3 regions of the Paenibacillus sp. J2L1-98 genome follow, and region 2 is predicted to be linked to each of the others. Evidence: riboswitches for the same ligand, from Rfam matches in the RefSeq annotation. Region 2 holds a riboswitch; each other region holds the start of a gene.

The links. A riboswitch is a leader RNA that binds a small molecule or an ion and turns the genes downstream of it on or off. The one in region 2 is predicted to bind cyclic di-AMP.
Region 1: linked by a shared signal. The riboswitch ahead of AC0YNZ_RS27150 (ubiquitin-like domain-containing protein) and the one ahead of AC0YNZ_RS10800 (hypothetical protein) in region 2 are both predicted to bind cyclic di-AMP.
Region 3: linked by a shared signal. The riboswitch ahead of AC0YNZ_RS03320 (APC family permease) and the one ahead of AC0YNZ_RS10800 (hypothetical protein) in region 2 are both predicted to bind cyclic di-AMP.

Annotation. Positions count from the first base shown of each region.
Region 1 is NZ_JBWDNW010000026.1:8,945-18,852, forward strand. Features, by position in the region: gene AC0YNZ_RS27140 (HD domain-containing protein) at 236-1,534, shown strand; gene AC0YNZ_RS27145 (TatD family hydrolase) at 1,552-2,325, shown strand; cyclic di-AMP (ydaO/yuaA leader) riboswitch at 2,509-2,691, shown strand; gene AC0YNZ_RS27150 (ubiquitin-like domain-containing protein) at 2,939-4,087, shown strand; gene rnmV (ribonuclease M5) at 4,212-4,760, shown strand; gene rsmA (16S rRNA (adenine(1518)-N(6)/adenine(1519)-N(6))-dimethyltransferase RsmA) at 4,765-5,691, shown strand; gene yabG (sporulation peptidase YabG) at 5,761-6,645, shown strand; gene veg (biofilm formation stimulator Veg) at 6,997-7,272, shown strand; gene AC0YNZ_RS27175 (small, acid-soluble spore protein, alpha/beta type) at 7,489-7,674, shown strand; gene ispE (4-(cytidine 5'-diphospho)-2-C-methyl-D-erythritol kinase) at 7,812-8,666, shown strand; gene purR (pur operon repressor) at 8,749-9,576, shown strand; gene AC0YNZ_RS27190 (RidA family protein) at 9,630-9,908, shown strand, end outside.
Region 2 is NZ_JBWDNW010000004.1:129,182-139,089, reverse strand. Features, by position in the region: gene AC0YNZ_RS10815 (GTP cyclohydrolase II) at 89-835, opposite strand; gene AC0YNZ_RS10810 (DODA-type extradiol aromatic ring-opening family dioxygenase) at 867-1,631, opposite strand; gene AC0YNZ_RS10805 (winged helix-turn-helix transcriptional regulator) at 1,779-2,108, shown strand; cyclic di-AMP (ydaO/yuaA leader) riboswitch at 2,262-2,423, shown strand; gene AC0YNZ_RS10800 (hypothetical protein) at 2,429-2,854, shown strand; gene AC0YNZ_RS10795 (SDR family oxidoreductase) at 3,154-4,224, shown strand; gene AC0YNZ_RS10790 (winged helix-turn-helix transcriptional regulator) at 4,271-4,651, opposite strand; gene AC0YNZ_RS10785 (pentapeptide repeat-containing protein) at 4,988-5,866, shown strand; gene kduD (2-dehydro-3-deoxy-D-gluconate 5-dehydrogenase KduD) at 6,076-6,831, opposite strand; gene AC0YNZ_RS10775 (DeoR/GlpR family DNA-binding transcription regulator) at 6,836-7,630, opposite strand; gene kduI (5-dehydro-4-deoxy-D-glucuronate isomerase) at 7,656-8,486, opposite strand; gene AC0YNZ_RS10765 (SDR family oxidoreductase) at 8,720-9,499, opposite strand; gene AC0YNZ_RS10760 (carbohydrate ABC transporter permease) at 9,709-9,908, opposite strand, start outside.
Region 3 is NZ_JBWDNW010000001.1:702,842-712,749, reverse strand. Features, by position in the region: gene ilvD (dihydroxy-acid dehydratase) at 109-1,800, shown strand; cyclic di-AMP (ydaO/yuaA leader) riboswitch at 1,987-2,146, shown strand; gene AC0YNZ_RS03320 (APC family permease) at 2,362-4,179, shown strand; gene AC0YNZ_RS03315 (alpha/beta-type small acid-soluble spore protein) at 4,266-4,481, opposite strand; gene AC0YNZ_RS03310 (hypothetical protein) at 4,900-5,166, shown strand; gene AC0YNZ_RS03305 (cyclase family protein) at 5,306-5,923, shown strand; gene AC0YNZ_RS03300 (metal-dependent hydrolase) at 5,990-6,679, shown strand; gene AC0YNZ_RS03295 (YheC/YheD family protein) at 6,930-7,685, opposite strand; gene AC0YNZ_RS03290 (sensor histidine kinase) at 7,913-9,691, shown strand; gene AC0YNZ_RS03285 (response regulator transcription factor) at 9,684-9,908, shown strand, end outside.

The DNA of each region.
Region 1 (9,908 bases), on a different contig from region 2:
TCGTTCGACATTGTTTTTACTTTTATGATTACTATAATACCAACGATTACCATAATAGTCAACCAAGAATATTCCCCGGAAGAGCCGTAGGAACAAGTATTTGACTAGATATAAGGTTCATATTACTCTGTAATAGAATACAACAGCTTCGACATTTTGGAAACTAATTTACGACAACGTTCGACATTAGTCTCATGTTTTGTGTCGAAAATATGAACAAAGGAGATGAGAACTGATGAAGCAACAGTTGACCGAAGAGAAAGTTTTTAAGGACCCTGTCCATCATTATATTTATGTGCAGGACCAGACGATTTGGGATCTGATTAACACGAAGGAGTTTCAGCGGTTGCGGAGGATACGACAATTAGGAACTTCCTATTTGACCTTCCATGGCGCTGAGCACAGCAGATTTTCGCATTCACTCGGCGTTTACGAAATAACGCGTAAAATTATTTCTCAATTCGAACGCAACGGCTATCCCGATTGGCCTGCCGAGGAAAGGCTGGTCTCACTCTGTGCGGCACTGCTGCATGATGTCGGTCACGGTCCGTTCTCCCACTCCTTAGAAGAAGTATTCGACACGGATCACGAACAGTGGACATGTAAAATATTGCTTGAAGATACAGAAATTAATCGCGTGCTGCGGGCTGTATCGGAACAATTTCCCGAGCAGGTAGCGGCTGTCATTCAAAAGACATACCCAAAGCCCATCGTCGTAAGTCTCATTTCAAGCCAAATGGATGCTGACCGAATGGACTATTTACTTAGAGACGCTTATTTTACCGGTGTAAATTACGGTACTTTCGATTTAGAGCGGATACTGCGCGTATTACGCCCTTATAAAGGGCAAATTGTAGTAAAAGAGAGCGGAATGCACGCCGTAGAGCATTATTTGATGTCCAGATATCAAATGTATTGGCAGATTTACTTCCATCCAGTTACAAGAAGCTCTGAAATTATTTTACGTCAAATATTTCGTAGAGCGCAGGAGCTTTATGTGGGTGGCTATGTATTTAATTGGATGCCAAGCTCGATTAAGGTGCTGCTTCATAATACGATGACGGTGCATGATTATCTGAAACTGGATGAAGCACTCATTCAGACTGCCTTCACGCAATGGGCGGAGGAGCAGGATTTGCTGCTAAGCGATCTGTGCGACCGTTTTCTGCACCGTCATTTATATAAGTACATAACCATTGAAAATCCCGATGAAACGCTATTAAATGAAATTAGTGATTGTTTCTCTTCTATTGGAATGAATCCGGATTATCATATGGAGATTGATTTCCCGTTTGACCTGCCATACGACGTATATCGACCTGATAAAAAAGATGGCGAAAAGAAAGAAAAAGCGCCGATTTTGTTGTTAGACGGGCAGGATGAAATAAGTGAAATTTCTGCCAAATCCGACATTGTTCGCTCTATTACCGGTCTGCATCAGGGACAATACCATTTGTACTACCCGGAAGAGCCGCTCAAAAAAAATATGAACCGGATACCTGATTCTTTGAAAAAATTGTTCAAACTCGACTGAAGGAGCCTGACATCAATATGACATTACTTTTCGATACACATACCCATTTAGACTCATATAAGTTCGATGAAGATCGTGACGAAGTCATTCAGCGCGCAAAAGATGCAGGCGTGCATATGCTCCTCAATATTGGCTTTAACCGTGAAACGATTCCGACGACGATCGCGCTCGCCGAGCAGTACGAGTTCATTTACGCGGCTGTCGGCTGGCATCCTGTGGACAGCATAGATATGCTTCCGGAGGATTTAGAATGGATTGAACGGCTATGCGCGCATGAGAAGGTTGTTGCCATCGGCGAAATCGGTCTTGATTATCACTGGGATACCTCGCCTAAAGACGTTCAGCAGCGTGTATTTCGCGAACAGATCCGTCTTGCGCGCAAAGTAGGGAAGAGGGTCGTTATTCACAATCGCGATGCTCACGAGGATGTTGTCCGAATTCTTCAAGAGGAAAATGCAGCCGAGGTCGGAGGCGTCATGCATTGCTACTCAGGCAGCTGGGAAACCGCAAAACGGTGCCTGGATATGAACTTCTATATTTCGTTCGGAGGACCTGTTACTTTCCAAAATGCAAGGGTGCCCAAAGAGGTGCTTAAACAGGTTCCGCTCGACCGGCTTTTGATTGAAACCGACGCTCCATATTTGGCCCCTCACCCGTTCAGAGGGAAGCGAAATGAGTCCTCCTATGTGTCCTTAGTTGCAGAGACAGCAGCGGAATTATTAGGCAAAACGGTGGAAGAAATAGGCGCAATTACGACCGAAAACGGTAAAAAATGTTTTGGTATTGTCTGAGAATGAGAGAAATGAGGAGAATTTAAGACCTTTATCGCGTAAAAACTAATTTTTATATCGATTATCGCTTATTTTTTCCGTCTTTATTCACCTTTTTCGCTTAAATCGTCTTTTATCGTATCTTTACAATTGACCTCGTATGAGGGTATGATTCAACTCAGAGCATAACATTTTGTATTGGATTTCCAGTTTGCGCTTAATCTCCACTTTGGAGAGCGGGGGAACCAGATGCGGGAATTTATACCGCATTTTGAATTCTTCAGGGGTGAATTTCGGAGCCTTTGCCATGAGCATTGTGTAACGAATAGGGCGACTCTCTTGCCCGAATCCGTCAGCTAACCTCGTAAGCGTTTATAGAGAGTGATCAACCTCGTGCATCCATTTTTCCGTATCCCAGAGTAGTAATACCCGGGAAGCCACGAAACAGATCCTCTGTCGACGGCTTCTTTTTATTTTCGAATAATCGGGAATTTGTCGACATAGGGATTAAAGATGGGGGTGGGAGGTTCGGCAGCAGTTCTGGATTGCGTGCTTGCACGCCAATATACTATAGTCGCGTCAGTTGTATCATGCGTAAAACTTGGCGGCGGGGCTATGAAGGAGGACCGATGAAGTGGGAATACTCCAGGTTAAGGACACCCATGGGAAACGATCATCCAGCATGTCTTTCGCATTGCGATGGAAGCGTGAAAACTTGCGTTTGATTCTTTTGAGTGCTACTATCTCAATCGCTATGACTTTCATGTTTTTGGTGTTGTTGTACGGAACGGCTGTCAAAAGCGTCTCCGTAGTAGTGAACGGACAAGAAACCATTGTGGAAACGAAGCAATGGGTCCTGCAACGCCTACTGGATGAACAAGCTATCGCAATTGGACCACATGATGAGGTGTCTAAACCGCTTAATGCGGCAATAAAGGACGGAGATCGTATCGAGGTAACTCATGCGGTACCGGTAATTGTGAAAGCTGATGGCAAGACCTCTACTGTGTACACGACAGAGAGAACAGTAAAGGCAGCGATCGAGGAATTACATATTCCAGTTCGTAGTCAAGATAAAGTAGTACCGCCGCTTAATACCGCAGTAAATGCGGAATTGACGGTAACAGTAGTGCGCGTCGACACGAAAGTATCGGAAACGGAACGCGCGATGCCATTCTCTATCGTGAAGAAGAAGGATCCGACACTGGAAGCGGGCAAGGAAAAGCTCGTGCAAACCGGTAAACAAGGTCTTATTGTAGAACATATCGAGAAGCAGTATGAGGACGGAGTTCTCATTTCGAAGAAGATGGTCAGCAAGGTTGTCGAGACGGCGGCTGTTGATCAGGTTATCGCTATCGGAACGAAGAAGGAAGAGCCTAAGGTAACGGTTCTCTCGAACAGAAGCACAAGCATGGCTTCGCTTACGAAGAGCGGTGTCACGTTTAAGGCAAGGAAAGTGCTTAAGAACGTCACGTTGACTGCTTACTCAGCAGGCGTAGCTTCTACAGGCAAGGATGAAAGCCATCCGCAATACGGAATTACAGCATCAGGAGCCCGTGTGCAAGAGGGACGGACTATAGCCGTTGATCCTGAGATTATTCCGATTGGCTGGTGGGTTTACATTGAAGGCATTGGCTTCCGCCGGGCTGAGGATAAGGGCAGCGCGATTAAAGGCAACAAAATCGATGTATACTTTGACAGCACTAAGATTGCAAACAAGTTCGGCAGAAAGAAAGGCATCACTGTATATGTGCTGGGGCCGAATAGACCTACCTCAAGCTGATGAGCGGGTTACCATCATTTTATCGTAATATTTAATTAAATATGCCATCATAAGGAGAGGCACTGCCTCTTCTTTTTGCATGTTTGCGGGCTTATTAGAATTTATAAAGAAGGGAATGATCTTGATGATCAAAGAGATCATTGTCGTTGAAGGTAAAGATGACACCGTAGCAATAAAACGGGCGGTAGATGCGGATACCATAGAGACGAACGGCTCGGCCATCGGTGAGGACGTGCTGAGAAGAATCGCGCTGGCGAACGAGCGTCGCGGCGTCATTATATTTACTGATCCCGACCATGCGGGAGAACGTATCCGCAAAATAGTCGCCCGTCACGCACCCGGGTGCAAGCATGCTTTTTTACCGCAGGAGAAAGCTTTGTACAAAGGGGATATCGGCATTGAAAACGCGAGTCCCGAAGCGATTCGTACAGCGCTCTCAGAGCTGCGTACAGAGTCGGCGGACGGAGCGGGAGAAATTAGCTGGGAAGACTTAATGGATGCAGGCCTAATCGTCCATCCGGACGCGTCCAATCGGCGCCTGGTTATAGGCAAGCTGCTTGGCATCGGTTATGCGAACGGCAAGCAGTTTTATAAACGTTGTACAAGCTTTCGAATTTCCAAAGCAGAATTTACGGAGGCGTTCCGTCAAATGGAAGAGGAACTGGAGGGATAGCGGGATGAGCGGACAAGAGCATACTGAGCAAAGCAAGACAGCGGTAAAATCGGCTTCGGTAGAGGTGGCCACGCCCAAACGGACCAAAGAGATCATTGCCAAATACGGCTTCTCTTTCAAGAAGAGCTTAGGACAAAACTTTCTGATTGACCAAAATATTTTGAACAACATCGTAGCGGCTGCCGAGCTTGATGAAACAAAGGGCGCACTGGAGATCGGGCCCGGTATTGGCGCGCTCACGCAGCGGCTTGCCGAGGCCGCAGGGAAGGTGACGGCCGTAGAAATCGATAATCGGCTTATTCCGATTCTAAGGGATGTACTCGCCGAAGAGAACAATACGACTGTGATTCACGGCGATGTGCTGAAGCTTGATCTGAAGCAGCTGTTCGAAGAGCAGTTTGCCGGCGTTACCGGCGTCAGCGTCGTCGCGAATTTGCCTTATTATGTGACTACGCCGATTCTGATGAAGCTGCTTGAAGAGAAGCTGCCGCTTGAGCACATCGTCGTCATGATTCAGAAGGAGGTAGCTGAGCGGATGGCCGCTAAGCCGGGCGGCAAGGAGTATGGCAGCCTTAGCGTTGCCGTACAGTATTACTGCGTGCCAAAGGTCGTCTGTACGGTGCCGCATACGGTGTTTATTCCACAGCCAAATGTCGATTCGGCTGTCATCAAGCTATCCTTGCGCGATAAGCCGGCTGTCGATGTGCCTGACGAGGATCATTTCTTCCGGGTCGTACAAGCCAGCTTCGCGCAGCGCCGGAAGACGCTGGCGAACAATCTGACGGCATTTGTAGGAAAAGATCGGCGCGAGGCATTAACGGAGCTGCTTCTAAAGAACGAAATTGACCCGATACGGCGCGGCGAGACGTTGTCGCTTGAGGAATTTGCACGAATTAGCCGCAGCATGCTGGAAGCGGGCTGGGGCGGTTAGGCTCTTAAACATAAAATACTCACCATTCGCCCTATCTGCCCATAGGATAGAGGAAGAGGTGATTTACGCATGAAGCAAGGGGACCTGGTCGTCCGCAAATCGTATGGCGGTGACGTGCTATTCAAGGTTGAAGCTGTTCGTACACATACGGCCGTTCTGAAGGGCACGGACTACCGATTGCTTGCGGATGCTCCGATTCCTGATTTATCGGTCATACGCGATCCAGAATCGACAAGTGCGGTGCAGCAAGTTCGGATTAAAGTAAACGATTCCTTAAGACGTATGCACTCGGAACGAGAACGTCAAGCAATTGAGAACGAAGATAGTATTCGGCATGCGTTGCAGCAGAACCAGCCATTTTTTGAAGTGCCCGGGAAAGTGCTTCATCTCGACGGAGATAGCAATTATTTAAAGAAGAGCATGCAGTTGTACAATACGATGCGTGTCCCTTCGCATGGCCTTCACGTGCATGAATCCCAAATGGCTGATATGCTGTACCGTCTGCTGCCGCAAATCCAACCGGATATTGTCGTCATTACCGGCCATGACGGCGTGCTGAAAAGCCGTGCGCAAATGGACTTGTTTAGCCTAAGCAGCTACAAAAATTCACAGCATTTCGTTAATGCGGTTCGCGTAGCGCGCGACTATGAGCGTAACCGCGACGGACTGATCGTTATTGCAGGCGCTTGCCAATCCCATTTTGAAGCATTGCTGCAGGCGGGTTCCAACTTCGCGAGCTCACCGGGGCGTATATTGATTCATGCGCTCGATCCTGTTTATATAGCCATTAAAGCAAGCTACACGTCGATTAAGGACACGATAAACTTAGGTGACGTCATTCATGGCACGATAAGCGGTATTGACGGTGTTGGCGGCATAGAGACGATGGGACGTTTTCGCGTTGGCTTACCGAAGCCCAAAATAACGTCATCCTCTTCTGTATTAAAGGCGTAACGGTTCTGAACCCAATTGTTTTACAATTTCTTACATGCGAAATAGCGCCGCTCAAGCATGAATTTGTTTATTGAAATATAAGCGTCGTATAATTCAGAACCAGATACGATGCTTATATTTCAGAGCAGACGAGACTGGGACTTTTTTACCAAAGCGGGCGCCAATCATAAACACATAATTTAAAGTAACTTCTTAATATGTATATTTTTTGCTTTATTATGCATGGTTTTTTTAAAAATGGGTGAAAACACCGTTGACAAATAATTATTCCGGCTGATATAATATTTTGCTTTGTTTGACAACACCCCTCTTTTTGGTTATAATGGACAAGGAAAGAGGTGGTAGTGGACAATGGCAAAAAATGCGCTATTGGATATTAAACGCAGTTTGGAAGCTCATGTTGGCTCCAAAATCCGTCTTCGAGCGAACGGTGGCCGACGAAAGACCATCGAACGAACCGGCACGTTGGAAGAAACCTACCCTTCTGTTTTCATTGTTAAGCTGGATGAAGAGCAGCATGCGTTCAAGCGTGTCTCATACAGTTATGCGGATATACTGACAGAGTCGGTGGAAGTGACCGTATGCAATGATGAAGGTCAAGTCCGAATCGCCCATTTGCAACAATAGATTATATATCGCCCAGTGAGGCATATTAGCGCAGAAAGCTTCTGCGCTTTTTTTTTTGCGCTTATGCGGCCAAGCGTCTTATTCATTCTGCTAAGTGAAACGGAGCGGGTACGTTCAGCAATGTATGGCGAGGTCTAAATTGATGCATACTACCAGTGCAATAGTGACAGCCGTATATACTTGGTTATCGTTAAAATGGATTTGGAGGTAATGGGAATGGGCCGCAGAAGACGTGGAGTGATGTCGGAGGAATTAAAATATGAGCTGGCTAAGGACCTTGGGTTTTACGATACGGTGCAGCAGGAGGGCTGGGGAAGCATTCGTGCGAAGGATGCCGGAAATATGATTAAACGCGCGATACAGCTTGCTGAACAAGCCGCTGCAAAAACGAATCAGCCTTAATCGTGATCTGATATTTGTGCATATAAAAGCTAAGCTGATGGCAACCGGAAATCAACCGATTGTCATCTCTTAGCTTTTATTGCGTTCGTTTGATATAATGTTGTTTAAGCTTACGAACGAACGGGTGAACTTATCGGATGAAAATTTATGAAAAAGCTCCTGCCAAAATTAATTTATTGCTCGATGTGCTCCGCAAACGCGGTGATGGTTACCATGAGGTCGAGATGATTATGACGATGGTTGATCTTGCAGACCGTCTTGAAATGGAAGAGCTGCCTAGAGATACAATCATTATTTCAAGCCAAGTAGGCTACATACCGCTAGACGAGAAGAATCTAGCCTTTCAGGCGGCTAGGCTTATTAAAGAACGCTACGATGTGAAGCAAGGCGTATATATTCATTTGGACAAAAAGATTCCCGTCGCTGCGGGACTGGCTGGCGGCAGCAGCGATGCCGCTGCTGCGCTGCGAGGCCTGAACCGGCTATGGAAGCTGCAAATCCCGGAGGACGAGCTGTGCCGCCTTGGCGCGGAGCTCGGCTCCGACGTTCCATTCTGCGTGACCGGCGGCACAGCGATTGCCCGCGGGCGCGGCGAAGTGCTGGAGCATATCGCAAATCCGCCGCAATGCTGGGTCGTATTGGCGAAGCCGCCGATTAATGTGTCGACAGCCGACGTATACGGCAGATTTCGCGCAAACGAGATTAAAGAGCATCCTTCCATCTCAAACATGGTCGGTGCGCTTGAACGGGGCTCTTTTACCGATATTTGCGAGGGGCTAGGCAATGTGCTGGAGAAGGTTACGCTGGATGTCTATCCCGAGGTGATGCAGCTGAAGGAAAGCATGATCAGGCTTGGCGCAGATGGCGTCTTAATGTCTGGCAGCGGACCGACGGTGTTCGGCCTCGTATCGAAGGAAGCCAAGCTTCCACGTATTTACAATGGGCTCCGCGGCTTTTGCAAAGAGGTCTATGTGGTAAGAATGCTGACATAGGACTGACGTTTTTCTTGATTAAATCCGTATAAAAATGTTATATTGACATTATAATATTCGGATTTAGTGGGGGGAGATGTGTTTGAAGAAGTTGAAACGGAGCTCACGGTTGGTAGAAATGACCCAATACCTGTTAAGTCGACCCCACGCGTTAATTTCACTGACAGCATTTGCTGATCGTTATCAATCGGCAAAGTCTTCAATTAGTGAGGACCTGGCAATCATTAAAGAAGTGTTTGAGGAAGAAGGCATTGGTGAGCTTCATACGCATGCCGGAGCTGCAGGCGGAGTGAAATTTACGCCGAAGATGAAGGAAACAACAGCTCTTTCCATTATGACAAGCATATGCCGCCAGTTAGAGCAGCCTGAAAGGGTCCTTCCAGGCGGTTATTTGTATATAACGGATATGCTAGGCCAACCGGAGCTGCTGGCCGATGTCGGCAGAATGTTTGCAACCGCCTTCGCGGATCGGAAGATCGATGTCATTATGACGGTAGAAACGAAAGGGATACCGCTTGCTTTTGCAACGGCTGCCTGCTTGAACATACCGGTTGTGATGGTACGGCGCGATAATAAGGTTACGGAAGGCTCTGCGGTTAGCATTAACTACGTATCGGGGTCGACTAAGCGGATTCAGACGATGTCTCTGGCGCGCAGGGCGCTTAAGGAGCAGTCGCGCGTCCTTATTATCGACGACTTCATGAAGGCTGGCGGAACGATCCAGGGAATGATGGATTTGCTGTTCGAATTTAAGGCTACCGTAGCGGGCGTTGGCGTATTCGTAGAATCCGGAGAAGTGGAATTAGAGGAGCGGCTTCTTGAGGATTATGTATCGCTCGCTAAGCTGACCGCTGTTGATATGAAGACGAAACAAACGACAGTTGTTCCGGGTAATTATTTTAAGGGATAAATGCGTGAGCGGATGATGGCTTATATATCTTGTTAGGAAAGGCTGGGACCATAGTGACAACAAAGCAACAACTGCAAGTGATTGCTACAGATAAAGCGCCTGCGGCGATCGGACCTTATTCGCAAGCGATTAAGCTGGGAGGATTATTGTTCACATCAGGACAAATTCCGCTCGATGCGGCGGGACAGCTTGTAGAAGGCGGCATTGAGGAGCAAACTCATCAGGTGTTTCGCAATTTAGAGGCTGTGCTTGCGGCTGCGGGCGCCGGCTTCCAGGATGTCGTAAAAGCGACCGTATTTATGAAGGACATGAATCAGTTTGCAACAGTAAAC
Region 2 (9,908 bases):
GTAAGCAGAGCTTCGTTATGACAAAAAAAACCGTCGCTGCGCATTCACGCAAGAAACGGTTTCCGCTGTTTATATTGCTGCCGCGGCTTTATTGAACGAGTGTATGCGGCTCTTCTCCAAAATGACCTGACCGGTTCCTTTTCGTTTGAATATATTTCTCGTTATAGACGGAGGAGTTGCCCCATAACGGCACTCTTCCGGCAACGTTCATACCCGATTTGCGCAGCGCGTCCACTTTACGCGGATTATTCGTAATGATCGACACCGGCAAAACGCGCAGCAGCTTAAGCACGGCGATGGCATCGCTGTAATCGCGCGCATCATCCGCAAAGCCCAGTTCCGTATTCGCGTCAACCGTATCAAGGCCGTCCTCCTGCAGCAAATAAGCGATCGCTTTGCTGAACAACCCGATTCCCCGACCCTCATGGTTCGCCAAATAAAATAGTGCTCCCGAGCCGTGCTCGGTAATAATCCGCATCGATTGCTTCAGCTGGAAGCCGCAATCGCATCTTGCGCTCCCGAATATATCTCCCGTATGGCAGATGCTGTGCATCCGAATGAGCGCATCTTCATTATTTTCGAAATCGCCATATACGAGAACGCTTGATTGCTGAAGATCGGCATAGGAGAAGCGGTTCAAATCTTCAACCAGCTGCTCGGGAGACTTCTCCTCGCCTGCCTCCTTGCGAAGCCAGCTATACCAATGAAACACCTTCGTTTCGCCGTCTAACTCTACAGGAAGCTTAACCGGCCCAATGACATAAATATCGTGGCTTCCGCTTTGCGTACGTTTTAATTTATCCTTAATAATGGCTGCGATATTTGGTTTGATCATGCTTATTCACCTTCTCTAACTGTATATAAAATTAAAATTGCATGGATAAGTAGCTCAGTGTGCCGAATTGGTAGCTTCGATAAATAACCTCCGGCGTCGCTTCCGCATGGCCGCTTCCAAGCGCGATATATAAAGGAACAAAGTGCTCTGCGCGGGGTACAGCCATTTTAGCATGCGGAGCAAGCTGTTCATACTGAAATAGAGAATTTAAATCCTGCTTATTCATTTTTTCGATTAGCCACTCATCAAATTCGACTGCCCAGCTCTCCGGCTCCTGCTGTCCCCATTTCACCACCCTCAGATTATGGACGGTTACGCCGCTGCCGATCAGCAAAATATTTTGCGAGCTAAGGCTGCGCAGCGCTTCGCCAATCCGGTACTGCTCCTCTGCGGAGCGGTAAGGATTAACGGAAACTTGCACGACCGGGATGTCCGCCTTCGGAAACATATGCTTCAGCATCGTCCATGAGCCGTGATCGAGTCCGCGATTCGTATCATAGGCTGCCGGTATGCCGCTATCCTTCAGCAATTGGCCGACAAGTGCAGCTGCCTTAGTAGATCCTTTCGCTGGATACTTAACCTTGTACAGCTCATCGGGGAAGCCGTAAAAATCGTAAATCGTCTCGTATTCATCATCCTTGGACGAGATCGTAACTACCTCGGTCTCCCAATGCGCGGTGAAGATAACGATGGCATCCGGATTCAAGCCCGCTCCTGTTTGCTCAAGAAACCTGCTATATTCATTTTGCTCGACGGCGAGCATCGGTGATCCGTGTGCTAGAAATAAGGGCTTCATTGTTGTGCCTCCTTCAAATCACTTACTATTTGTAACTAATTATAATTTTATAACTAAGGATAGTCAAGTAATTAACAATATTCAGGTTTGCTTGTATAAATAAGATATTGAGGTTATACTTAATAGAAGTAAAAAGAGGTGATACGCATGGATCAATCTAACCTATGTCCCCGTTTCCAGAAGGGAATGGACATCATCAGCAGGCGTTGGACCGGCCTAATCATAAATCAGCTTTTGTCCGGCCCGCAGCGATTCTGCGCCGTACAGTCCGCGCTCCCCATCAGCGGCAGACTGCTGTCGGAGAGATTTAAGGATTTAGAAAATGAAGGTATTGTCGACAGGCATGTTTACCCCGAAATACCTGTTCGCATAGAGTATTCATTAACGGAGAAGGGCCGCGCACTCGAGCCGGTCATCCGGGAAATACAGAACTGGTCGCAGGACTGGGTAGAGGTTGAGCCAATTACAGAAGACTGACCGGGCCGTTTCGAACAAAGGGATGATCTGACAAGAGGTACTTGTCGATCATCCCTTTTTTAAGCTCTCGGCAGTCATGAATGCCCGCCAGCCATTATCTCTGAATTTTTCATAAGATTTACAGCGAAGCGATTGGGGGTTATAATAAAGAGTACACTATTAACGCTGAATTTTTCGAATGAAAAAACGGGGGAACCAACGCGTACGTTCGATAACGTTTCGCAAGGGGTGAATCCAGGGATTTGTAACCCTGGTAGGGCATTCTCTCTAGCCCGAATCCGGCAGCTAACCTCGTAAGCGAACAAAGGAGAGATTTTTTTATGTTGACAAATTGTGAAAACCAGCATTATTTCATCACCGAACAATCCCCCTATTTATCCGTCACACGAATCGAACTATTCGTCATTCCAGCTATCGCCGTCGACTCGGCAGGCCATCGTATATGTCTACGTTTAACAAGCAATCTGGGATTCGGCTGGAGCGAGCTATTCGCCTGCGATAACGAAGATGCGATTGACTTGGAACGATGGAGCGACCTGCTTCAAAGCTTTATCGGCAGCGTCCCTCTCCCGCCTCTAAACCATTTTCAGTATGACAAGACGGATCGGGACGGACGCATACTCAACCTATTCGCCACAGCCGTCAATCATGTCCTGGCACATGCGTCCGATTCGTCACCGTTCAAAAGCGATCTTGAAGAATCTGTTTTGCGTCAACGTGCTGTCTCTTACGTCTCTTTGGATTAACGGTCTTCATAACAAAAATAGACAGTCCAGAACAGGTTCCACGTTCTGGGCTGTCTTACTGTTAGCGTCTCTGCATCCCGGTAAAGGCTCGCGAGAGCTGTATTTCGGAAGCCGGGTTAGCGTATTACCTCCAGAGCAGCTTTCCCCTGCGAGTTATTCTTCCCCACATAAATCCTTCGATATTACTGCTTAATTACTTTAAAGTGCTTACGTCACTTCAAAGTGCGTACTTCACAGCTCCTATTTGTTGAGGCAATATAAGTCTGAACAAAGCACAGTGCAGAAGGAGCTGATTCGCAATGAATACTGAATCTCCAAAAAATCGCAAAGTCGCCTTAGTCGTAGGCGCAAATGGTGTTATTGGGAGCAACCTTATCGATTACCTCATCACTCTCCCTGATTGGGACGTAATCGGCATATCGCGCCGAGGCGGTGAGTCTAGCGGCCGTGTCCGGTATATTGCTGCAGATCTGCTCCATGCAGACGAAACCCGTGAAAAGCTAAGCGGTTTAACCGAGGTTACACATATTTTCTATGCCGCCTACCAGGACCGTCCAACTTGGGCCGAACTCGTTCAACCTAATCTCGCCATGCTAGTGAACGTCGTAGAAGCTATCGAACCAATCGCATCGGGCTTGAAGCATGTCAGCTTAATGCAGGGATACAAAGTATACGGCGCGCATCTCGGACCCTTCAAGACGCCGGCCCGCGAGTCAGACGCTAACCATATGCCGCCCGAGTTCAATATTGATCAGCAGCAATACTTAGAACAAAGACAAAGCGGCAAGACTTGGACTTGGTCGGCGCTCCGTCCTTCTGTAGTCTGCGGCTTCTCGCTTGGAAATCCGATGAACCTCGCCATGGTTATTGCGGTCTACGCTTCCATTTCGAAGGAGCTTGGACTTCCGCTCCGGTTTCCGGGAAAGCCCGGAGCTTACAACAGTCTCTTGGAGATGACAGATGCCGGGCTTCTTGCAAAAGCAACCGTATGGGCGGCGACAGATGAGCGCTGCGCCAATCAGGCATTCAACATTACGAACGGCGATTTGTTCCGCTGGAATGAATTATGGCCAAAGATTGCTCACTACTTCGGCTTAGAGACAGCGCCTCCGCTGCAGATGTCATTGGACATTGTTATGTCGGACAAGGAGCCGTTATGGGACAAGATGGCCGAGAAGCATGGGCTTGCCCGGCATTCCTATAAAGAGGTATCCTCATGGCGATTTGGCGATTTCGTGTTCTCATGGGATTACGATTTCTTCGCCGACGGAACGAAGGCCCGCCGCTTAGGCTTTCACGAATTCATCGATACGGAAGCGATGTTCATGAACATCTTCGACGACTTCCGAAGGCGCAAAGTCATACCGTAAAAGATCTGTCATAAAAAAAGCCGGCCTGCAGAATAAGGTCGGCTTCTTAACTATTATTGACGGCATCAAGCGGTGGATTGGCCAGAACGGCAGCCTTCCCCTCGTACTTACGCTCTATATGCGAATCTCCCCACCTGCACATCAGATGCAGGATCTCCTTTAAACTCCAGCCGTAGTCTGTCAGCTCATACTCGACTTTTGGCGGCACCTGATTGTAAGCAGTGCGCAGGATGACGCCTTCCTCTTCAAGCTCCCGAAGCTGCTGAGTCAACATTTTTTGAGTAATGGCGGGTATAAGGTTTCTAAATTCATTGTTACGCTTTTTGCCGAACGTTAAATGAAAAAGAATAACCGTTTTCCATTTCCCTCCAATAACCTCCAAAGTTGCCTCTACCGCAGTGTTATAAATTTTTTCAGTCTCCTTCACACATCTCGCCTCACTCTTCCGAATATTTCGACATACATTTGTAAACATCCGATGAATTGAAGCCGTTAAATGCCCGTCATCGAACATTATAACTGCAACCAAAATATTACGCTATCCTGTTCGTTGCCCGATGCATTTTTACTTGCCGCGGAGTGCGTCTTCCCCGAAATCTCTCCAGCTGCGAATAAGGATTGACGCAGAAAATATTCAGTAATAACATATAAGAACTGTAAAAACCATTTCTATATGGAAAACACATGTTGTCCTGCCACAGATTTTTCTTTAGATATGGAAATGCAAGCATCGAAATACGATTAAGCGAAAAGGAGCCACACAATGTCTGAGAATCCCGAATATGCTGAACCATTCCCCGAAAGCAATCGCCTCACTCTTCAAGCTGACTGCGAGAGCTGCTTCGGTTTGTGTTGTGTCGCGCTGCCCTATGCGGCTTCGGCAGACTTCGCAACTGACAAAGACGCCGGGCAGCCCTGCCAAAACCTGCAATCGGACTTCCGATGCGGCGTTCATAACAGCCTCAGGCAGCGGGGCTTTCGAGGCTGTACTGTATATGACTGCTTCGGCGCGGGGCAAAAGGTTTCCCGGATTACCTTCGGCGGACACGACTGGCAGCAGGTCCCGGCATCCGCGAATCAAATGTTTGAGGTGTTCAAGGTCATGCGGCATCTGCATGAGCTCCTCTGGTATTTGACCGAAGCGCTGACTCTTCAACCTGCACGTCCGATCCATGATGCGCTCAGCTTAGCGCTCAAAGAGACGGAACGCCTTACTTACCTAGATCCCGACTCCATTATGGAACTGGACGCAGCCGCACACCGAGCAGATGTCAATGCGCTGCTCCTGCGGACCAGCGAGCTCGTGCGGGCCAAAGCCCTTCGCTCGCAGAAGGGAGCCTCAGGCCGCCGGAAGACCTATGGCCGGGGTGCCGACCTTATCGGTGCCAAACTGAGAGGCGCTGACCTTAAAGGCGCCAATTTGAGAGGGGCCTGCCTAATTGCCGCTGACTTAAGAGGCGCTGACCTGAGAGCGGCTGACCTCATCGGGGCTGATCTCCGGGATACTGATCTCAGAGGCGCCAACCTCACCGAAAGTATTTTTCTCACTCAAGCCCAGATTAACTCAGCTAAGGGTGATGCCGACACAAAGCTGCCTCCGTCACTCACATACCCGGCGCACTGGTCCGCCTTCAGAGTATAAACCGACTAGGCACAAATCACATACATAGAACCGGTAAAAAGCTAAGAAGCCCGCGCGCTCCTATGGAGGCACGGGCTTCTTGAATTCCTATTTTAGCTTAAACTGTCGTTAAAGCAGCGCGCTGCTCTCGTACTCGGTAAGAAGTCAGCATCATGTTGCGAAGCGCATCCTAAGCCGCGCAGTGGAAAGCCCTGTCGATAACCCGCCATTTACCTGACTAACCAACCGCCGTCAACGGCCATAATATGGCCATTCATATAATCGGAGGCTGCGGAAGCCAAAAATACGGCCGGTCCGATCAGATCCTCAGACGTTCCCCAGCGACCTGCTGGAATGCGCTGCAAAATTTGCGTGCTGCGAACCGGATCGTCACGAAGCGCTTCCGTATTATCCGTGCTCATATAGCCAGGCGCAATCGCGTTTACTTGCAAGCCCTTGCCGGCCCACTCGCTCGCAAGCGCTTTGGTAAGCCCGGCGACCGCATGCTTGCTGGACGTATAGCCGGGAACGTTAATGCCTCCTTGATAGGAGAGCATAGAAGCGATATTAATAATTTTGCCGGAGCCTTGCTCAATCATATGCTTGCCTGCCAGCTGCGAAAGAAGAAATACCGAATTCAAGTTAACGTCCAGTACATCCTGCCAATCCTCATAGCTATGCTCTGCGGCAGGGGTCCGGCGGATAATGCCCGCGTTATTGACGAGTACATCAATGCGTCCCAGCTCATCAACCGTACGCTCAATAATACCCGCAAGCTTGGTGCGGTCGGCAATATCCGCTTGGATCGTAATGGCCTTGCGACCCAGCGCACGCACCGCATCCGCCGTTTTGTCGGCTGGCGTACGGTTCGTGACAAGCGCCACATCTGCGCCCGCCCGGGCAAGTCCAAGCGCAATCGCTTCTCCAAGGCCGCGTCCTGCACCTGTAACGACAGCTGTTTTTCCCGTCAAATCAAACAAACTCATCGAATCATGTCCTCCCTTTCGTTCGCTTCCCGTTCTCCGGAAGCTCCGCCTTCATCATCCGTATATCAAGCGCCTCGTATTTCGCCGCCACGTCTGAAGAAATCCCTGCATCCGTAATGATGCAATCGATCTCGCTAAGCCCGGCAAACGTAATTAAGGCGCCCTTGTCAAATTTGCTATGATCGGCTAGACAGTAGACCATCTTAGCGTTCTCCATATACAGCTTCTTCAGCTTCGTCAATTCTTCTGTAAATATCGTAAGCCCGTATTCCAAATGAATGCCCGTCGTGGAAAGAAACAGCTTATGGACATTCAATCGTTTAATCCACTCCTGCGATTCAGCGCCAATAAGCAAATTATTATGCCGGTAGCCACCGGGAATAACGAGCCTTACCTGATCCTTAACGGTTAGCTCACGGATTATAAGCAGATCATTCGTCAGCACCGTTACGGGCATATTCGGCATAAGCTTTGCCATCTCCAGCGTCGTACTGCCGGCGTCCAGCGCGATAATATCGTTTGGCTCAATGCATGAAAGGGCTAGCGTGGCGATCGCCGTCTTCTCCTTTTGATGCTTGCTGTTCGGAAAATGCAGCGGATACAGGCTATCCTCGCCTTCCTGCTCCGGTACAGCTCCGCCATGGGTCCGCTTCAACAGCCCCTTCTCTTCCAGCTTTTCGAGGTCCTCGCGAACCGTCTTCTCGGTAACTTGAAACAGCTCACTTAGCTCGGAAACCTTAACCGCGCCAAGCTGCTCTAATTTTTCAATGATTTTACGATGCCGTTCAGCAGCAAGCATGGTGCACCTCCTGTAGCGAATGCTTCTATTTTAGCTCGCTTGCAGGTACTGCGTCCATGTCTGTAAATGTATAGTTCTCTCCGGCCATCGACCAGCAGAACGTATAGTTGCTCGTTCCAACGCCGGAATGGATCGACCAAGGCGGCGAAATGATCGCTTGCTCATTCGCTACGACAAGATGTCTCGTCTGCGAAGGTTCGCCCATCATATGGAATACGCGGGCATCGGCATTCATGTCGAAGTACAAGTATGCTTCCATACGGCGGTCATGCACATGCGAAGGCATTGTGTTCCATACGCTTCCGGTTTTCAAGCTTGTTACGCCCAGCATAAGCTGGCAGCTTTGAATGCCGTCTGCATGGATATATTTATAAAGAACGCGTTCGTTAGAAGTCTCCTGCGAACCAAGATGAGTTGGATTCGCTTCCTCCATCGTCATCCTGCGTGTAGCGATTTCAGCATGCGCAAGCGCGGAACAGAAATAAAGCTTCGCAGGGTTCGCTTTATCTACGCTGGACAGCAGTACTTGGCGTTTTCCTTTGCCGACATAAAGCACGTCAAGCTTATTCAGCTCGTATACTTCTCCATCAACGGAAATAGAAGCCGGTCCGCCAATGTTCAAGAAGCCAACCTCACGGCGCTCCAAGAAATATTCGGTTTTCAGCGTAGCCGCATCTTCCAGCTCAAGTGTCTCGTTCACAGGCACCGCTCCGCCGACAACCATGCGGTCATAATGCGTATATGTCATCTTAATTTGATCCTGCTCGAACAGGCTCTCGATCAAAAACTCGCTGCGCAGACGTTCCGTGTCATATTGCTTCACATCGGTAGGGTTTGTTGTGTGGCGTACTTCCATTGGATAAAAGCCTCCTAAAATGTTTTATGGCGCAAAGCTTGCATCGCAAGCCCTCGCTAAAGTTTGTTATTGTTCGTTTTTATAATAACACACATTTACGAACATAAAAAGAACATTTTAAATACAATTTATAGACTCTGTTATTGCTTATTGTTGATGACGGAGCAAAAGAAAAACCGCCTTAAATAAGCGCGGTTCATTTGTTTGCTCGTATTAAGTTTTACTGCCCTCGATCATTTCCCTAAAAAACCGCCTTCAGATTTTATCACTTGTCCTGTAATCCACTGGGATTCATCACTCGCCAAAAAGCTTATCGCTCTAGCCGCATCTTCCGGCAATCCGATTCGTCCCATTGGAAACATAGGCAGTAATCCTGCTTTCATCTCTTCATCCATCCAGCCTGAATCGGTTGGTCCTGGATCAAATCCGTTTACAGTAATGTGGAGCGGCGCCAAACCTACAGAGAGCGGCTCGATTAAACCAATCTGAGCACCCTTCGTTGCAATATACGCTAAGTTATCCGGGTCAGGCCCTTTTGAAACCATAAATATAATTCTTCCCGGAGTCGCTTTTGGATGGTTTTTCTCAAATCGTTTTGCGAATTCTGTACTAAGCAAAATCGTCCCGCGATTGTTCACGACATAATGCTGATCCAGCGAGTTTATGTTCAAGCTCCGAAAATTTGTTGGAACGCAATAAGTTGCATTATTAATCAAAATAGAAGCGCCACCTAAAGATTTTTCCACTTGATCCATAACAATTGACGGCATTTCGGGATTAGCAAAATCCGCTTCCATATGACTTGCCCTCACACCTAAACTAATCAATTCCTTGCGTAACTGTTCAGGCCACTCCTTCTCCCCGCCATTCCCTTCCGTCTCATCAAACGGATGCCAATGAGTAAAAAAGATATCTGCGCCTAAACTTGCCAGCGAGCGGCATATTGCTGTTCCAATCCCCGAAGATCTGCTCGCCCCTGTAATGATTGCGATTTTGTTTTTCAATGAAATCATTGCCGTTTCTCCATTCATTATCTTCACAATTATGATGAATATACTTTCTGCGCTTAACCGTCTATGACCTTCTTATGTGGAGCTTAGATTGAAGCATATTCTTCCTAAGGAAGCATCCATTGCTAAAGCAAAAAAAGAAAGCACTCGTTCAGACGTGTGCTTTCTTTTCTGTAAAGATGAGAGCGGTTTACAGGACGACGTCATTATCCTTATCCCTTTACAGCTCCGGCCGTCATTCCTTGAACGAGCTTCTTCTGTATGAAGGAGAACAAAACAGCAACCGGCATTCCGGCCAACACTCCACCAGCTGTAAGTAATTCCCATTGAATGACGTACTGGCCAACAAAACTGTTTAGAGCGACTGGAAGCGTACGCGATACCTTACTAGTAAACATCGCCGCATAAATAA
Region 3 (9,908 bases), on a different contig from region 2:
TTCAAGGACTAGTCGAGGTTCATCATGGGAATTATACAAAGGTAAAGTGCATGGAAAAAACCGGCATTTAAAAAATGTATTCTACATAACAAAAAAGGAGTGACACCGATGTCAAACGAAAAGGATTTGCGTATTCGCAGCAAAGTTATTAGTGAGGGTGTAAACCGTGTTCCTAACCGTGCCATGCTAAGAGCGGTCGGATTCCAGGATGAAGATTTCAAAAAGCCTATGATCGGAGTGGCAAGCACGTGGAGCGAGGTAACGCCTTGTAACGTTCATATCGATAAATTGGCTCTGCAAGCAAAAGAAGGAGTACGCACTCATGGCGGCGCTCCATTGATTTTCAACACGATTACAGTGTCTGATGGCATTTCGATGGGACATGAAGGGATGCTGTTCTCACTGCCAAGCAGGGAGGTCATTGCCGATTCGATTGAGATTGTAGTAAACGCCGAGCGCTTTGATGGCTTGGTTGCAATTGGCGGCTGTGACAAAAATACACCAGCTTGCATGATGGCGATCGGCAGAATGAATTTACCAGCTGTTTACGTCTACGGAGGAACGATCCAACCAGGAAAGCTGAACGGTAAAGATGTGGATATCGTTACGGCATTTGAGGCGGTAGGACAATATCAAGAAGGAAAATTAACGGATGAAGAGCTTCATGAAGTGGAATGCCAGGTATGTCCGGGTGCGGGCGCTTGCGGCGGGATGTATACAGCGAATACAATGGCGTCTGCGGTCGAAGCTTTAGGGATGAGCTTACCCGGATCTTCATCCACGCCTGCCATTTCTTCCTATAAAGCAGTTGAATGCGCAGAGGCGGGAAGAACCGTTATCAAGCTTCTTGAGAAAGATATACGGCCGCGCGACATTATGACAAAAAAAGCGTTCGAAAATGCAATCACCCTCATTATGGCCCTTGGGGGATCAACGAATGCTCTGCTTCATCTCATGGCAATGGCGCACTCGGTTGAGGTTGATTTAACTTTAGACGATTTTGAACGGATTCGTAAACAAGTGCCTCATCTTGCTGATTTAAAGCCAAGCGGCAAATATGTCATGCAGGATCTGAATGATAATGGCGGCGTACCGGGCGTTATGAAAATGCTGCTTGAAAAAGGTCTGCTCCATGGCGATTGTCCTACGGTCACAGGAAAAACAATTGCTGAAAACTTGGCTGAAGCACAGCCTCTGAAAGAAAATCAACAGGTCATACGTCCGTTCGAGAGTCCGCTGAAACCAACGGGTCCACTGGTTGTGCTGAGAGGCAATCTTGCTCCTGAGGGCGCAGTGGCAAAAATGTCAGGTTTAAAAAAGCTGAAATTCTCGGGCCCCGCACGCGTCTATAATAGCGAGGAAGAAGCGACAATAGCCATTTCGAATGACGAAATCGTTAAAGGGGATGTGCTGGTCATCAGGTACGCTGGACCAAAAGGCGGGCCCGGTATGCCGGAAATGCTTTCGGTAACCGCATTAATTATAGGAAAAGGCTTAGGCGGCGAGGTTGCTCTGCTTACAGACGGACGGTTCTCGGGCGGTTCGCACGGCTTTGTTGTAGGTCATGTATCGCCGGAGGCTCAGGTAGGCGGGCCGATTGCATTTTTGCAAGAAGGGGATATGATAACCATTGACAGCGAGGCGCAGGAAATACAATTTGATATCACGCCACAGGAGCTGGAAGCAAGAGCAAATCATTGGATCAAGCCTCCGCTTAAATATAAATCGGGTGTGCTTGCCAAGTATGCGAAGCTCGTATCATCGGCATCAAAAGGTGCAGTAACGGATCTTGAGATATAATCTCAAGATCCGTTACTGTGAGATGGAGCATTAGAACGATATGGAAAGATTGAACGGGATGTAAGCGTTTAATCGATTATACAAGGTGATATTTCAAATCAATTTGATTGTATCTGTTCCTTTACAACACTTTTTGGAAGGAGTATGATTCAATTCGTGATCAATCATCATATCTTGTTCAATAATTAACCTTTATCGCTGAGTTCTGAAGAAGAAACGGGGGAACCATAGAGGACAGATCAACCGATCTGATCTCAGGGGTGAATCACTTGGCTTTTGTTAAGTGTAGGGCGACTTTTGCGCCCGAATCCGACAGCTAACCTCGTAAGCGTCCAGAAGAGGAATTATTCACGACCTGCCAAACTATTTTGGTAAAGCCGTGGGAAAGTCCTTACTTTCCTGCGGCTTTTTTTTGTCCAAAATTATGATTTACTTGTGTTTAAATGGTTTAAATGGCTGATGAATAGGTGTATAACAAATGAACGGGCGAACAAGATATATGGAGAGTTTGATCACGGTGTTTAATTTTAAATATCCAGTGATAAGAAATGGGGCATCATCATGGTAAGCAGATTTAAACGATTACTAATCGGACGTCCAATGAAAAGCACAGAAATCGAAGGTGAAAAGCTAAGCAAGCTTAAAGCGCTCGCCGTATTGTCATCAGATGCGCTCTCATCGGTCGCTTACGGCACGGAGCAAATTTTGCTTGTGTTAATGGCGGTAGGATTTGCAGCCGTTTGGTATTCGATTCCGATATCGCTCGCTGTGCTCGGACTGTTATTAGTCTTAATTTTATCCTATCGTCAGACCATCTTTTCTTATCCGACGGGTGGCGGCGCTTATATCGTAGCCAAAGACAATTTGGGCGTTTCAACAGGTCTGTTAGCCGGTGGTTCGCTCCTTGTCGATTATATTCTAACGGTTGCCGTCAGCACATCTGCCGGTACAGACGCTATTACTTCAGCTTTTCCATCTCTTCATGATCATCGTGTTTTAATTGCGTTAGTGATGATCTTGGTGCTGACCATTATCAATTTGCGAGGAATTACAGAGTCCGCATCCGTGTTAGCATTTCCGGTATATTTGTTTGTAATAGCCATTTTCGTGCTTATCATTTCCGGTATTATCAAATATGCAGCCGGAGGCATTCATGCCGCTGCTCCAGAGATGGGCGCAACCGTCTCGAATATCAGCTTGTTTTTGTTATTAAAGGCATTTAGCTCAGGGTGTTCGGCCCTTACCGGCGTTGAAGCGATGTCCAATGCTATTCCTAACTTTAAACAGCCGGCTGAACGCAATGCGGCCGCTACTCTTATTATGATGGGTACGATTCTCGGTGCGATGTTTATCGGGATCAGCCTGCTTGCCTATTGGTACGGCATTACTCCGAATGAAAAAGAAACGGTTGTTTCGCAAATTGCGAATGCAACATTCGGCAGAGGGGTAATTTATTATAGTATACAGGCAGTAACCGCTCTGATTTTGTTTCTGGCAGCCAATACAGCTTATGCTGCTTTCCCATTGCTCGCCTTCATGCTGGCAAAGGATAAATACATGCCGAATATGTTTATGGCTCGCGGGGACCGTTTAGGATTTTCAAATGGCATTATTATTTTAGGCGTCTTATCGGCGCTGCTTGTTATTGCTTTCCACGGCAATACCGAAAATTTAATTCCGCTGTATGCGGTAGGTGTATTTATTCCATTCACCTTATCCCAGCTGGGGATGATGGTACGCTGGTTGAAATTGAAGCCAAAAGGCTGGATATTTCCATTCATCATTAACACGGTCGGGATGTTGACGACGCTTGCGATCACGCTGATTTTCATCTTTACGAAGTTTAGCCACGTGTGGATGGTATTTATCTTTTTGCCGATCGTTATTTTTATCTTTTTCGGTATTCACCGCCACTACCGGAACATGGCGGACGAATTGCGGATTAATATGGCAAAGGATAAGCCTGTCATAAAAGGAAGCACGATCGTAGTTCCAATTGCGGGAATTACCCGTGTCGTTAATCATTCGTTAAGCTATGCCAAATCATTGACGGAAAATGTAGTTGCCGTATACGTCGGATTTGATGATGAGGATATTGAGCGGATGGAGAAGAAATGGGAAGAGTGGAATCCCGGCGTCCGTCTTATCGTACTTCGCTCAAGTTATCGGAGCATCATTAGGCCGTTAATGAGATTTATTGATACGATTGAATGGAAAACTGCCGAAACGGATCATATCACCATTCTCATTCCGCAATTTATTACCAAGCACTGGTGGCACTATTTTCTTCACAACCAGACGAGTTTAATGCTCCGTGCATATTTATTTACACAAAAAGATGTGGTCATCGCGACAGTACCTTATCATCTTCAAAAATAACGGCCCTAGTTAGATGATTTCACAGAAATCAAGTGAATGTAAAAAACCCCTCCATGATCTTGAGATCATGAAGGGGTTTCCATTTATTAGAATTTACGCTGACCTAATTGTTGTTCTGCGATTTGAACCAGCTTCTTAGTAATATATCCCCCGATAGAACCTGCATCACGAGTCGATAAATTACCGTTGTATCCATCTTGTGAAAATGTAACACCCAGCTGTTGTGCTGCTTCAGTTTTCAATTGTGCAAGTGCTGCTTTTGCTTGCGGTACTACTAACGTGTTTGAATTTCTTCTGCTCATGTAAGTTCACTCCTTCGTTGGATGTAAGGTTATTATGTGGTGTATTTGTAAATGTATACATTCAAAGAGAAAGATTTTTCTAGCAATTTTTCCCATCTGTAAGAACATCATTTTTCGCAGAATCACGTACCTTAAATAGGTTGATCTCATTTGATTTCCTCAAGAATTGTTGGGGTATGCCCTAACTAATTATGGGGAGCTCTCCTTTAATAAAGGAGATATAATGGAAACTTCAGAGCGATACATAGGAGCGGATGGGTGCTGTCAAGTACTATGGAAACATGGTACTAGGTGGACTAAATGGATTCCTGTATAGTTACATTATCCGCAATCAACAATAGATCGTGTTTTCCGGCAGGCAGCTTGAATGTTATGGACTGCTGTCGGACAGGGGATGGCAGGAGGGTGAATAAGTGTAGTGATGAAGACAATGACCATGAAAGAAGAGCTGCAGCGGAAAGCATCCATACTAAAGCAGCACGAAGTTTATGCCTATCAAGCTGCTTATTACTTGCTTGAAAACGAAGCTTTAGCAGCCAAAGCGGTAACGCAAGCATTGCTGGCAATCTTTCAAGACGAACCATTTTTTCTCCAGCCTAAGCCGCTTCAGCAAAAGAGGATAAAGCAAACGGTGATGAAGGAAGCGCTCTTGACCAAGGCTGCCGCCTTACGGCATACGATTTAATCCGAATGATCCACATTCCAAACTCCTCAGAAACCTCTTCAATAATCGAACCCATATCAGCCTTTAAATATATGACTATACATATCCGTTGAAATAGGTTATTTTTTACATATGTAACTTTGGAGGGAGATCATGCAGTATGATCATTGATCTTACACATCTCATTCATGACGGAATGCCGGTATATCCGGGAGATGCGGAGACTGTATTGGAACAATCCAAGCGTATGAGCCAAGACGGCTACAACAATCATCAGCTTTCCATTAATATGCATGCGGGGACTCATATAGATGGACCCATGCATTTAATGGACATTCAGCGTTATATAAATGAATTTTCCGTGGAGAAATTTATCGGAGACGGCGTTTTGCTCGACGTATATGGAATAAGCGTGATTGACTATAAGGAAGAATACGAGGAGCTAATCAAAGCGGAACAAATCGTCATTTTGTATACTGGCCATGCCGAGCTGTATGGTCAGCCAGCGTATTTTACAGATTATCCGGTTTTGACTGCGGAATTTGTTGATCTGCTCATTAGAAAAAGGGTAAAAATGATAGGCTTGGATACTCCGTCACCGGATAAAGATCCTTTTGACATCCATAAACGCTTGTTCGTCAACCAAATTTTCATAATCGAGAACTTAAAGAACGTTCAACGGCTGCTGGACGTCGATGCTTTTGAAATTATAGCGCTGCCGCTTCATATTAGAGCGGATTCTTCCGTTGCTCGCGTGATTGCGCGGGTAAAGTTATAGTGTATGCGAAATTGGTCGATGATGAGGTGACGGAGAAAAAATTATAGCGGAAGGACTTGAAAAGTTATGGAGATTATTTATCACGGTCACTCTTGTATTCAAATAGCAGCAGGGGATCAGTCGCTAATTATTGATCCCTTTCTGAGAGGCAATGAATTAGCTGTATCGAAGGCGGAGGACATTAGAACGGACGCCGTTCTCTTGACGCACGCGCACACCGATCATATTTTAGACGCCGATCTGATAGCCAAAAACAATGATGCGCCAGTCGTAGCTATCGCCGAGCTTGCCGCCTATATGTCGTGGCAGGGCGTTAAAACGATCGATATGAATATTGGCGGAACGGTAGATCTGGGATTTGCGAAGGCGAAAATGGTGCAGGCGTTCCATTCTTCCGGTATCGTTCTGGCAGAGGAAAAACGTATTTTGTATGCGGGAATGCCGGCGGGGTTCATCGTTAATATAGATGGGATTAATATCCTTCATGCAGGTGACACTGCTTTGTTCAGTGATATGAAAATGATCGGAGAGCGTCATGCCATCGACATTGCGTTTCTTCCAATCGGAGACCGCTACACGATGGGGATGGAGGACGCGCTGCAAGCGGCAGAATGGTACAATGCGAAGCGGGTTGTGCCCATTCATTATAATACCTTCCCCATTATCCGGCAGGAAGCTGAAAGGTTTGTTCAGGAGCTGCACAAGAAAGGGATTGACGGCTTAGTATTAAAACCAGGCGAGAAAATGTCCGTATAAAGGCAGCCCGTCAACCTTTAAACACACAAGAGTATTCTAAAGAGCTCCATTGCAAGCATCGAATAATCTCAGATTATTCTTTGCACGCAATGGGGCTTTTTTATAGGCCGAGCTTCTTAAACTGCACGGAATGGGGCCTAAAGCGCTGGAACTAATTCGGCACTCCCTTGCCGCCAGCGGAAAATCGTTTGCCGATTGAACTAGTCATCAGTTTGAGCTGACGGGACTTCTAAACAGCAACTCCCGTCAGCTAACGGGTTCTTCCATATTGCCGCGCATAGAATACGATTCTTTGATATAATCTTTTATCCTTCATGTTTTTTAACGGATAAAATTGGGGTCTCGTATTTACCTCCAAAATCCACGGTTTCCCCTTCGGATCGAGTGCTACGTCCAAACCTAGTTCTCTGAACCCTTTCTTATGCTGATCAAAGTTGTTCCCGACAGAGACCCCGAGCTGCTTTAATTTTGCCTCTATCTGTTTAATTACCGAGTCATTGTACCCTGCCCCCGTCATTGTTTGATGGAAATAGCTGAGTTTTCCGCCTTGATGATAGTTTGTCGCAACCTTTCCAGGCTTTCCTATTTTTGTGAAAATGGCAGAGCATACCCATGTGTCTTTGTTCGACTTCTGGACCATGACACGAATATCGAAAGGGTTTCCGTTCGTTCTGGCCAAATAGATACCCTCTTGCAGTAAAAATGATCTTTTATTAGAAAAACGATTTAGCTTATTGTATAAACTTTCGATGGTTGGGAAAGAGGATTTAGCGGTGTTATATTGGGTCTGATAACCTGTCTTCTCTCTATTGATACGGATAATGTTAGCCCCGCCCGTACCGTCCGTAGGCTTAAAATAAATAGTAGAATATTCGGAAAGCATTGAAATCAAATTCTTTTTATTAAAAAGCATAGTCCGGGGGATATGTTTGCGTAAATTAGGTTGCTTTAGCAGCCAGCTGGTTTTAATCCACTTACTACTAATTGTGCTGCTCCTATATTTCATCACAAATACCAACACCTCTTTTTCTCTCAGCATATGTATTCTATTAGAAGCTTGTCACTACATGTGCCTATCAATCTAGCTTATCGTATATACTAGTTTTACAATTTGGAAATGAACAATTGACGTATCAACGGAAGCTAGCAGGAAAAAGGCCTCATCCTAACGAATAGCATTCGACAACTATTGTCGACGAGTTTGGTCATCGCGGCAGAAAGAAGGGCAAGAGCATGAAACATACGAGTATTCGCTATAGGCTGATGATACTGATGATTTGTCTGACCACGCTGCCTGTTTTGACGGTCACCTGGATTGCGACAAATAATACGCGAAATTCGGTAGAGAAAGAAATAATAGAAGCTAACCGTTCCCGTATGCTTTGGGCGGATCAGTATTTGGATGAATTAATTAGGCAAATCGACGTTCTCTTCTATTCCTTGCAAGTTAATCAGCAATTGATAGAAGGTCTTGGCACGATAGACAGTCAGGATTTGGGCGGACAATTCCGGACACAACGGTATATTCAGGAGACGTTGACCACAGCCTTTTATGCCAATTCCAAAAAAATTGACGAGCTTGCGCTGTACACTCATCAAAACCAAAAGGTTTATTCGGTCAACTACGCAAACAGCGGCCTCATATATTCTCTTGATATTCAAAAAGGCAACTGGACCCGTTTGCTGCAAAAACCCGTTAACATGTATTTCAAAGAGTCCGGCAACGGGATTTTCGCGTTTCACAGCATTAACCGCTTCGCGGACCGCCGACTGCTCGGCGGATTGTCTGTCCGTATTAATAAGGATGTCTGGAAGGAAGTAAGCGATATTTTAAAATCGGAGGACGAAAGCTCGGTATTCTTAGTCAACGATGAAGGAGAACGGTTATCGGGTTCAACGCCTGAACAAAGCTTCGATGAAGTCATTGATCAAATGAGTAGGGATCAACCCGCGCATGCCGATCTGGAAATTCAGAAAACAGATAACTATTTTCTCTTTATGAAACGTGTGGACGACGGCGAGCTCACCTTAATCAAAGCGCTGCCTATCACCGCGATAACCGAAAGCGCTAATAATACGGTCCGGGCGGGAATTGTAACCGGATTATTGTTCGCAGCCGCTTCTATCCTGCTGTCTATTACAGTGTCGCTTCGTATAACCAGACCGATCGTCAGTCTTGCAAAGACGATGAGAATGACCAAGGTTCACCAATTTGAGCTGACATCCGTGCAAAGCAAAGATGAAATCGGGCTGCTGGAGCGAGGTTATAATTCCATGATGAAGCGAATGAAGGAATTGATAGAAAACGAATATCAGAAAGAAATCGAAGTGAAAAATGCGCAGCTAATGGCATTGCAAGCGCAAATTAATCCTCATTTTTTAAACAATACGCTGAACTTGATCGGAGGAATGGCACTTGTTAAAGGCGCTCCCGAAATCTATAAAATTACGAAGGGCATAGGAGATTTGCTAAGGTATTCGATTAGCTCCGGCCACGATTCGGCGACGCTTGCGGATGAGCTGAAGCATATCCGCAACTACCTGTTTATTCAGGAGCAGCGTTTCATGGGACGGTGCACCGTTATGGTCGAAAGCGACGGTTCCGGGGAAGCGCTTAGCCTTCCAAGGTTCACGCTGCAGCCGCTTGTGGAGAATGCTTTCGAGCATGGCCTGCAGCCGAAGGAGGGGGCCTGGCAGATTGAAATACGAGTGAAGACGATTAAGGCCCATATCCTTATTTTGATTAAAGACAATGGAATAGGGGTTGATCGTAAACGCCTTTGTATGATTAGAGCTGAGCTGAAGGAAGGGATAGCGCTTAAGCCGGATCGTCCGGAAAAGGACAAGGAGAAGCCGGAAATTCGGAAGGGTATCGGTCTGCAAAATGTCGATTCGAGATTAAAGCTGCATTTTGGCGGGAAAGCAACCCTGCGGTTTTTCAGTAAACCTGAGGCAGGGACATTGATCGTACTTAAATTGCCTTTGCATAACAGGGAGGACAGCCATGAATAAAGTGCTGATTATTGATGACGAACCGTGGGCTAGAGAGGTTATAAAGGCGCTGGGAGAATGGGACTTCCTGCGGCTGACGATAGTCGGGGAGGCGGAGGACGGCAAGGAAGGGCTGCGCTTAATCAAGGAGCTTGAACCACAAATCGTACTGACGGACATGAGAATGCCCGGCGTCGACGGGGTGGAGCTGCTGCAGCAATTAACCAGTCAGTTTCCG